One region of the Streptomyces sp. NPDC057697 genome, then DNA from elsewhere that is predicted to be linked to it. Evidence: riboswitches for the same ligand, from Rfam matches in the RefSeq annotation. Region 1 holds a riboswitch; each other region holds the start of a gene.

Region 1 (2,193 bases):
AACGGCAACGGACTCGCACCGCTGGAACGGCCGCTCGGCTGTGTCTTCCGGCCGTAACGCGGCCATGAGAACCACGACGCCATGGCCGCGGCCGTGCGGCTGGGCTGCGGGGAGCGGGACCGGATCGATGTCCGCTCGGTCGTGGAGGGTCTCAAGACGGCGGACGAGGTCGCCGGGGCCGCCGCCGGAACGAGTACGTCCGCTATCGGAAGCCGATCGCTGGATGAGCCGTGTGCCCGCTTCCCCGTGTCCCCGTGTCCTGTGTGCCATGTGCCGTGTGCCGTCCGGGCGGAGGCCGGGCCGCGACCGACCCGCCCGGCCCTGTCTTGCTGATCAGGCGGGGTCGCGGGACGATTGATTTCATACGGCGATGAGGCTCGCCACAACCGCGGACTCCCCCGCTGATGGCCTCTGTATCCGATGTGCGTCTCTCGGGGCGCATACGAGGACAGAGGTGTGTCATGCCGGGAAGCGGTCCTGCACAGCCCGTGGCGGCTGGCCTGGTCTCGTACGTGCGGCACGGCGCGCTTCGTACGGATGAGGGATGGCCGATCCGCCGGGACCGGATCCCGAGCCCCTGGTCGAGGCATCCCCTCGCGCGCCGCGCCGGGACGAGATCCCCGCAGACGTCTCCGGCCCCCTCTCCCGGGATGGATGGTTCCGGGCCGCATCGGTGCCTCTGCCTCCGTGACGGGACGGCGGAGGCCGGGGCAGAGGCAGAGGCAGAGGCGTCGTACGTCCGCGCCACGCGCAAGACCCGCATGCCTTGTGCCGCATGCCTCGTGCCCCGCACCTTCATGCCTCACACCCCGTGCCCCATGCCCCCGTGCCCCATACCTCTCGCCCGTGCCCGATGTGGCCTGCCGCGACCGGAGGACATCATGCCGATCTTCGAGGAAACCGTGGCGGCCGAGGCGATCCGGGAGGCCGAACGCACCGTCATCAACGCCAAGTGGCACTGGTACGAGGAACAGGCTCTGGCAGAACTCGCCGCCCGCCCCGGACTGACCTGTACGCCCCTGATTCCGGGCCACCCGGTCATCCAGGTCGTCGCCTACGACGGCCGGCTCCTGGGGCGCGTTCGCCGCCGCACAGCCGGCCGGGGCGCCCGCTGGGTCGCCGTCCCCGCCGCCACGGCCCATGAGATCGGCCCCTGCCGCAGCGTGCGCGCGGCGGCTCGGGCCCTGGCGCGAGAGGCCGGGAGACCGCACCGCGGAGTCACCGTGCACATGAGGGCGGGCGACCGATGAAGTCCCGCGGCCCACTCGCGCACCACCGAAGGGAGACGCACCATGGCCATGCCGGAAAGTATCGAACTCCGTTGTTCCACCGCTCTGTTCCGCGAGGAGACAGTGCTCCTGCTCCATCGCACCTTCGCCGGGATGGACTACTGGGTGCTTCCCGGCGGTACGCCGCAGGAGAGGGAGAGCATGGCCGCCTGCGCGCGCCGCGAGCTGGCCGAAGAGGCCGGAATCTCGGCAGAACCCGTGCGCGTGGCCTTCGTACTCGAATCCATGGAACCCCACCGCGGACCACGGACCGTGGATCTCGTCTTCACCGTGACCGGATCGGCCCACGGCCAGACTCCCCGCGCCCGTGAGCCGGACACGGAACCGCAGTTCGTGCCCTTCCGCGAACTGCCGTACCTGGACCTGCGTCCCCCGCTGGCCGGGCACCTACCCGGCCTGGCGGCCCAGAGCGCACATCGGTACGCGCCCTACCTCGGCAACCTCTGGCGCCCCGGGCCGGAGAGCGTCGGCACGACGACGTCCGCCGACACGTTCTCGCGTTTCCTCGGGCGGGTCCTCGGCGGCGCCGGACCGTGACGTACCGGTCCGACTCCGTCGACCGCACCGCCGGGTGCCTCATCACCGGGTTCCTCACCATCGGGTGATCCGCCCGGTCGGTCAGGGCGTGCGCAGGGCGAGGAGCGCGATGTCGTCGTGCTGGTCATCGCCCATGCGGGTGAGCAGTTCGTCGCAGAAGATGGACAGGGGTTCACGGGCGAGCGCGGCCGCGTGCTGGCGCAGCCGTGTGAGGCCGCGGCCGATGTCCTCACCGGGGCGTTCGATGAGGCCGTCCGTGTAGAAGAGCAGCGTCGAGTCGGCGGGCAGGGCGATGTTCGCGGTCTCACGCCTGAGTTCGGGGTCGACGCCCAGCACGGGGGCGTGCCCGCCCTCCAGGAAGAGGGTG
Region 2 (2,193 bases), on a different contig from region 1:
ATGGCCCGACCGCTCGTCCCCGGCGTCGGCGTCGGCAAGGCGGGTGGTGATCTCCTCGTAGCGGCGGAGCCCGGCGCGGACACCGGCGACGCCGTTCTCGACGTTGCCGCGCACCGTCGCCCCGTCGTCCAGCGGCGGCTCCTGTTCCAGGATGCCGACACCGGTGCCGGGGGCGGGGAACGCGTCGCCCGCGACGGGCCGTTCGAGCCCGGCCATGGTCCGCAGGACGGTGGACTTCCCCGCTCCGTTCGGGCCCACCACGCCGATCTTGGCGCCCGACGGGACGGTCAGCGTGACATCGTCCAGGACCACCTTGTCGCCGCGCGCCAAGCGGGCCCCGCGCATCGTGTAGACGTACATCCCGGGTCACCTCCGCCGTCCGGCCGCCGGTGGTGCCGCCGCGTCGACCGGGAGGAGCACGGTCCCCGCGCCGTGCGGCCGTGCGGGGGCGGGCGCGTCCTCACCGGTCCTGTTCCGGTGCAGGGCACGCAGATCGTGGAGCAGGTTCTCCAGGGAGGGCCTGAGGTCCCGTTCCGGCAGGTCGTCCATCGGTACGAAGTACGGTTCGCGGCCGGGCTCGCACGTCCGCGGCCGGTCGGCGATCTCCTCGTCCGGGACGAGGACGATCTCCACCAGGCAGCGGCCGGTCCGCGGGTCGCGGATGTCCAGCACCACGGCGCAGTGCAGCGCGGTCACACGCAGACCGGTCTCCTCGCGCAGCTCGCGGCGGGCACAGGCGATCAGACCCTCGTCGGCCCGGACGTGGCCGCCGGGCAGCTTCCACACCGGGTGGCCGTCCTCGGTGCTGCGGACCAGCAGGACTTCGTCGCCCCGGAAGACGGCGACGGAGCAGCGGGTCTCCGGGAATCGTTCGGGGTCTCGCGGCATGGCACACCTCTGTGTCCGGGTGCGCCCGCGGGGGCGCACGGTGGATGCAGAGACCATCAGCGGGCGGTGCCGCGGTTGTGGCGAGCCTCATCGCCGTACGCAGTCAATCGTCGCCCGGTTCGATCCGGTCGGCAAGGCCGGGCGGCCGCCGGGCGGGCGGCGGGGGCCGACGCCCGGCGGCCCCGAGGCTCCTGCGCGTCGCGAGGAGCAGGGGAAGCGCCGCCAGCTGCGCGACGACGGAGAACACCACCAGCGCCGTGATCGAACGGCTGTACAGGACGCCCAGGACGACGCTGCCGACGAACCAGCAGATCCCGAAGCCGGTGTCGAACAGGCCGTAGGCGGAGGCCCGGTGCCGCTTCCCGGCCATCCCGGTGACCACGGACTTGACGATGGTCTCCTGCGCCGCCGCCCCCAGGCCCCACGCCATCACGCCCACCACCGCGAGCCCCGCGCCGCCGAGGAAGACCAGAGGGGCGAAACACGCCGTCAGGACCGTGGCCACCACCACCGTCAGCAGCCCGAACCGGTCGAACGCGCGGCCCAGCACCAGGGCCGCCACCGCCTCGGTCGCCATCGCGACGGAGTACAGGACCGGCACCCACGCCTCGGGTACGACATGGGCCCTGCCGAAGTGGTAGGCGATCAGCGGGTAGTCGGCGTAGGCCAGCGCGACGAGTCCCATCGCCGCCAGATAGAGCCAGAAGGCCCGGGGCAGCCCCGCCTCCCGGGGGAGGTCCTCCACCACTTCCAGGTCCGACGGATCCGGGTACTGCCACCGGGCGACCACCAGCACCACCAGGGTGAGCACGGCCGGAACGAGCAGCACGGCGAAACCGGCGCGGTAGCCGCCGCGCAGATGCAGCACCAGGGCGACGAGCAGCGGTCCGGCCATCCCGCCCGCCGCGTCCAGCGCCTCCCGTACGCCGAAGACCCGGCCGCGCCCGAGTTCGCCGGTGGCGTGGGCCAGCATCGCGTCGCGCGCGGGGTTGCGCATCGCCCGCCCGGTGCGCTCGGCGACGATCAGCACCGAGGCCGCCACCCAGTTGCCCGCCAGGGCCAGCAGCGGCACGACGGCCATCTGCACCAGGTAGCCCGTCAGGGTGATCGGCCAGTAGCGGCCCGTGCGGTCGGCCGCGTACCCGAAGACGAAGCGCAGCACGTAGCCCAGCAGTTCCCCGAGCCCGGCCACGAGCGAGATCACCAACGCTCCGGCGCCCAGGCTCCCGAGGAACGGCCCGGTGATGCTGCGGGCGCCCTCGTGCGCCATGTCCGCGAAGAGGCTCACGACGCCGATCAGCAGCA
Region 3 (2,193 bases), on a different contig from region 1:
GCACAGCCCGGTGCCTATGAGGAGTTGCACCGCGGACGACGCGGCCCCGGCGGCGGCCGCGCCGGTGAGCAGCCCGAGGATCAGGCAGCCGACCACGTTGACGGTGAAGGTGCCCCAGGGGAAGAGGGTGTCGTGCCGGGACTGGACGGTGCGGTCGGTGAGGTACCGCAGGGGGGCGCCGATCATGGCGCCCGCGATCACGAGCAGCCAGTTCACTGCCCCTCCTTGTCACGGCCGGTGTAGCGGATGACCTCGCAGTCGTCGACGATGACGGCTCCTTCGGAGACGAGTTCGTCGAGCTGGGGCAGGAAGGCCCGGATCCGGTCGGGGACGTCGACGATCACGACGGCGACGGGCAGGTCCTCGCTCAGGGACAGCAGGCGCATCGTGTGGATCAGCGAGGAGGCCCCGAAGCCTTCGATGCCCCGGAAGACGGAGGCTCCGGCCAGCCCGGCCGTGCGGGCCCGGTGGACGATCTCGGTGAAGAGCGGTTTGTGGTGCCACACGTCGTTCTCGCCGACGAGGACGGTGACCCGCAGCGCGGAACCGGTGAGCTTCATGACTTCCTCCATTCGACGACACGGCGTGTCACGGTGACCGCGAGCCCGACCGAGCCGATGGCGGCGAGCAGCGTGAGGGCCAGGTAGGCCAGGCCGGTGCGCGCCTCGTCGCCCTGGACCAGGCGCTGGATGTCGGTGGCGTACGTGGAGAAGGTGGTGAATCCGCCGAGGACACCGGTGCCGAAGAAGGGGCGGACCAGCCGGTGGGCCGCCCAGACATCGGTGATCACCACCATGAACACGCCGATCACGGCGCAGCCGACGGCATTGACGATCAGGGTCGTCCACGGGAAGGCATGGTCCGCGGTGGGCCACAGCAGCGATGCCCCGTACCGTGCGGCCGCCCCCAGCGCGCCGCCGAGCGCGACCGCCGCCACCACGGGGCCCTGCCGCGGCCGCTGGTCGGTGCGGCGCCCGGGGACGAGGAGCTCGACATCCGGGTCGATCTGCTCCTCGTGCAGCACGGGGGTTCGGGGCTCTTCCACGTACGTCTCCTACTCGCCGGGCACACCCGTACAGGGATGCGCGTCGCAAGTAGGGACCGTTGGCGGCGTCGGTGCCGCGGTTCGGGTACGGCGGGCCCCACCGCCGTGCGGTGGGGCGAACCCAGCGCTCCGGGACAGCTTACCGGGCGCCCGGAGTGTTCTCCCGCCCGGCCCGGACCGGCAGTTGTACCGCCCGGCCGGGCGCGGGACACTGGACACATCGGGCGATGGGGCTCGCCGTAACCGCGCCGACGCGGCGCTGATGGCTTCTGCGTGATCCAGCCGACTGGCATTACGGGAGGTGGGCACGGTGCCCCGCATCACGGTCGAGGTCGACTCGACGATCGGGTCCTCCATCGGCAGGCACGGCGGTCCGGAGTCCGGGACGGGTGGGGCGCGGAGCCGGGCCGGGGGCTGGCCGGTGGGCGAGGGCCGGGTGGAGGACACCCTGGACACGGAGGGCCGGTCCGTGCGGACCATGGTCCTCATGCGGGAGCCCGCACGGCCGGGGGACGAGGTGCGGGCCTGGCCCGTGGCGGTGCTCCACCTCAGCGACGGACGGCACGACCTGGACGAAGTGGTCTGCGTGGCCGAGGAGGAACCCTTCGTCGATCTGGTCGACACCAGGGATCTGGGCCGCTGGCACGCGGAGCCCGCCGCGTGGGCGGCGGCGCTGGGCCGCCTCTCCCCCGGCACCGCGTACCGGGTCACCGGCTGCGGCAGCCGCAGGGAGGCCGACCGGCTGGTGGCGGATGCCCGGCACACCTACCTCCAGCTCACCGGCTGCATGGAGTGAGCCCCGCACGCGGAGCGAAGGGAGCCCGGCGGTGACGACGATCATTGACGGCCGTACGCGTCATGCGGTGGCACTGCCGTCGGCCCGCCACCGGTTGCTGCGGATGACTGTGCACCTGCCGATCACCAATGGCGCGCCGGGACCGGTCCACGCGCGGGTCCTCGTCGTCGCGGATGTGCTGGCGCGGACGCTGGAGGCGGACGGCCGCCAGCTGATCCGGGCCTGTGTGCTTCCCGAACCGTCGCCGGAGCGGGTCAGGGCGACGCAGACCTTCATGGACGCGCTCGGAGCGCATCCCCCGGCCGCGTTCACCGGCAGCGCCGAGGAGGCGCTCGACGTCCTGGGAGGCCCG
Region 4 (2,193 bases), on a different contig from region 1:
CGCAGTGGATCCTGGAGATCGACCGGGGCCGCGCCCGCGCGTACGAGGGCAACTACGCCACGTATCTGGAGACGAAGGCGGCCCGGCTGAAGGTCGAGGGCCACCGGGACGCCAAGCGGCAAAAGCGGCTGGCGGACGAACTCCAGTGGATCCGTTCGGGCACCAGGGGAGGGCGGACACCGTCCAGGGCCCGACTGCGGCGGTACGAGGAACTGGCCGCGGAGGCGGACCGCGCCCACGGACCGGACTCCGAGGAGATCCGGATCCCGCCGGGCCCCCGGCTGGGCGGCCTCGTCCTGGAGGCCGAGCACCTGACCAAGGGATACGGGGACCGGGCGCTCTGGGAGGACGTGTCCTTCTCCCTGCCACGGGGCGGCATCGTCGGCGTCCTCGGCCCCAACGGCGTCGGGAAGTCCACGCTGTTCCGGATGATCTGTGGCCAGGAACCGCCCGACTCGGGGCTGCTGCGCCTGGGCGAGACGGTCCGCCTGTCGTACGTCGACCAGGCGCGGGCCGGTCTGGACGGGACACGCAGCGTCTGGGAGGCGGTCTCCGAGGGGCTGGACCACATCCGGGTCGGCCCCGTCGAAATGCCCTCGCGCGCCTATGTGGCGACCTTCGGTTTCCGGGGCGCCGACCAGCAGAAACCCGTCGACGCCCTGTCCGGCGGCGAACGCAACCGGCTCAATCTCGCGCTCACCCTCAAGCAGGGCGGTAACCTCCTGCTGCTCGACGAACCCACCAACGACCTCGACACCGAGACCCTGGCGTCGCTGGAGACCGCGCTGCTGGGCTTTCCCGGCTGCGCCGTCGTCGCCGCGCACGACCGGTGGTTCCTGGACCGGACCGCCACGCACCTGCTGGCCTGGGAGGGCGGGGCCACCTGGTTCTGGTTCGAGGGCAACTACGCGGACTACGAGGCCAACCGGGCCGAGCGCCTCGGCACGGACGCCGCCCGCCCCCGCCGGGGCACCCACCGCCGCCTCGCCCGGGACTGACCGCCCGTCACGGCCGGAGGCCGCCCCGCGCGGGACGGCCTCCGGCGCGTGCCCGGCCGCCCGGCGGCGGGCCCCGGACCCCCCGATCGGGTGCGCCCCGGCTCCGCCGTGCTGCCGGGGCCGTGCGGGAGGCGCACACTGGAAGTGCACGCCGAGCGTGCCGGTGATGGGGCTCACCGCAACCGCGGTCGCCGACCGCTGACGGTCCCTGGTTGTCACAGCCGCGACCAGGAGGTGCCATGCCCGAACCCACCGAGCCCCGGCCCCCGCAGCGTTCCGGGACCGGCCCGGCCCACTGGCGCCCGAGCCTCCCGCTCCGCGACCGGGCGGACGGCCGCCACCGGTGGGGCAGGGCGCGGGGCCGGGACCCGCGTGCGCTGAGCGACGCCCTGCACCTGCTGGACGGCGGGCCGTGCGCCGTGTGCCGGGAACGCGACGAGTTCGCGGCGCGCTGGCTGAAGTACTTCGTCATCGAGACCCATACGGAGCAGGACACCCGCGCCCGGGTCGAGGCCGCCGCGGGCTTCTGCCCCGCCCACACCCGGCGCCTGCTCGCCGACGCCTCGGCCTCGTGGCTGATGCCCCAGGTGCACGATCTGGCGCTCGCCGGATGGACCCGGCTGCTCGACGCACCGGACGCCCGCCGAACCCGGTGCCCGTGCTGCGTGGCGGGCGACGACGCGGCCGAGCGGGCCTCCGGGACGCTCCTGAACGCCCTGGGCCACCCCCCGGTCATGGACGCGGTGCGGCAGGGCGCGCTGTGCCTGCCGCACCTGGCGGTGCTGGCCGCACGTATGCCCCGGGCGTACGGACCCCCGCTCGCCGACGCAGGGTCCGCGCTTCTGGGGGACGGGCGCTACGGACTCGCCCTGCTGGCCGGTGCCGACGAGGACGCACCGGTCCGAAACGTGCTCCTCGGCCGGCTCGACCCGCTGCTCGCGGTCGAGGAGGAGCAGCAGCGGCGCTCGGTGACCGGCCGCTGGCGAACGGACACCGACCTGGAATGCTGCCCGCTCTGCCTGGCCGAACACCGCTCCGTACGACGCCTGTCGACATGGGCGGCGGCCACCGCCCACGGGCCGCCCTCGGGCGAGGAGTCCGTTCTGTGCGCCCGCCACCTCCATGACCTGGCGGCCGTCGGCGGGCCGAACGTCGCCGCCGTCCTCGCCGCCAACCGCGACCAGTGGGACGCGCG

Evidence for each region. Region 1 has a riboswitch for fluoride ahead of ACFVFH_RS28355 (hypothetical protein). Riboswitches for the same ligand answer to the same signal wherever they lie in the genome.
Region 2: linked by a shared signal. The riboswitch ahead of ACFVFH_RS33435 (NUDIX hydrolase) and the one ahead of ACFVFH_RS28355 (hypothetical protein) in region 1 are both predicted to bind fluoride.
Region 3: linked by a shared signal. The riboswitch ahead of ACFVFH_RS33475 (inorganic diphosphatase) and the one ahead of ACFVFH_RS28355 (hypothetical protein) in region 1 are both predicted to bind fluoride.
Region 4: linked by a shared signal. The riboswitch ahead of ACFVFH_RS33445 (hypothetical protein) and the one ahead of ACFVFH_RS28355 (hypothetical protein) in region 1 are both predicted to bind fluoride.

The regions. Positions count from the first base shown of each region.
Region 1 is NZ_JBHVJA010000013.1:19,923-22,115, forward strand. It holds fluoride riboswitch at 358-421, shown strand; gene ACFVFH_RS28355 (hypothetical protein) at 882-1,250, shown strand; gene ACFVFH_RS28360 (NUDIX hydrolase) at 1,293-1,826, shown strand; gene ACFVFH_RS28365 (PP2C family protein-serine/threonine phosphatase) at 1,908-2,193, opposite strand, start outside.
Region 2 is NZ_JBHVJA010000020.1:25,492-27,684, reverse strand. It holds gene ettA (energy-dependent translational throttle protein EttA) at 1-360, opposite strand, end outside; gene ACFVFH_RS33435 (NUDIX hydrolase) at 367-888, opposite strand; fluoride riboswitch at 929-992, opposite strand; gene ACFVFH_RS33430 (MFS transporter) at 992-2,193, opposite strand, start outside.
Region 3 is NZ_JBHVJA010000020.1:33,702-35,894, reverse strand. It holds gene crcB (fluoride efflux transporter CrcB) at 1-216, opposite strand, end outside; gene ACFVFH_RS33485 (DUF190 domain-containing protein) at 213-560, opposite strand; gene ACFVFH_RS33480 (fluoride efflux transporter FluC) at 557-1,045, opposite strand; fluoride riboswitch at 1,260-1,324, shown strand; gene ACFVFH_RS33475 (inorganic diphosphatase) at 1,356-1,841, shown strand; gene ACFVFH_RS33470 (hypothetical protein) at 1,873-2,193, shown strand, end outside.
Region 4 is NZ_JBHVJA010000020.1:28,001-30,193, forward strand. It holds gene ettA (energy-dependent translational throttle protein EttA) at 1-998, shown strand, start outside; fluoride riboswitch at 1,152-1,216, shown strand; gene ACFVFH_RS33445 (hypothetical protein) at 1,238-2,193, shown strand, end outside.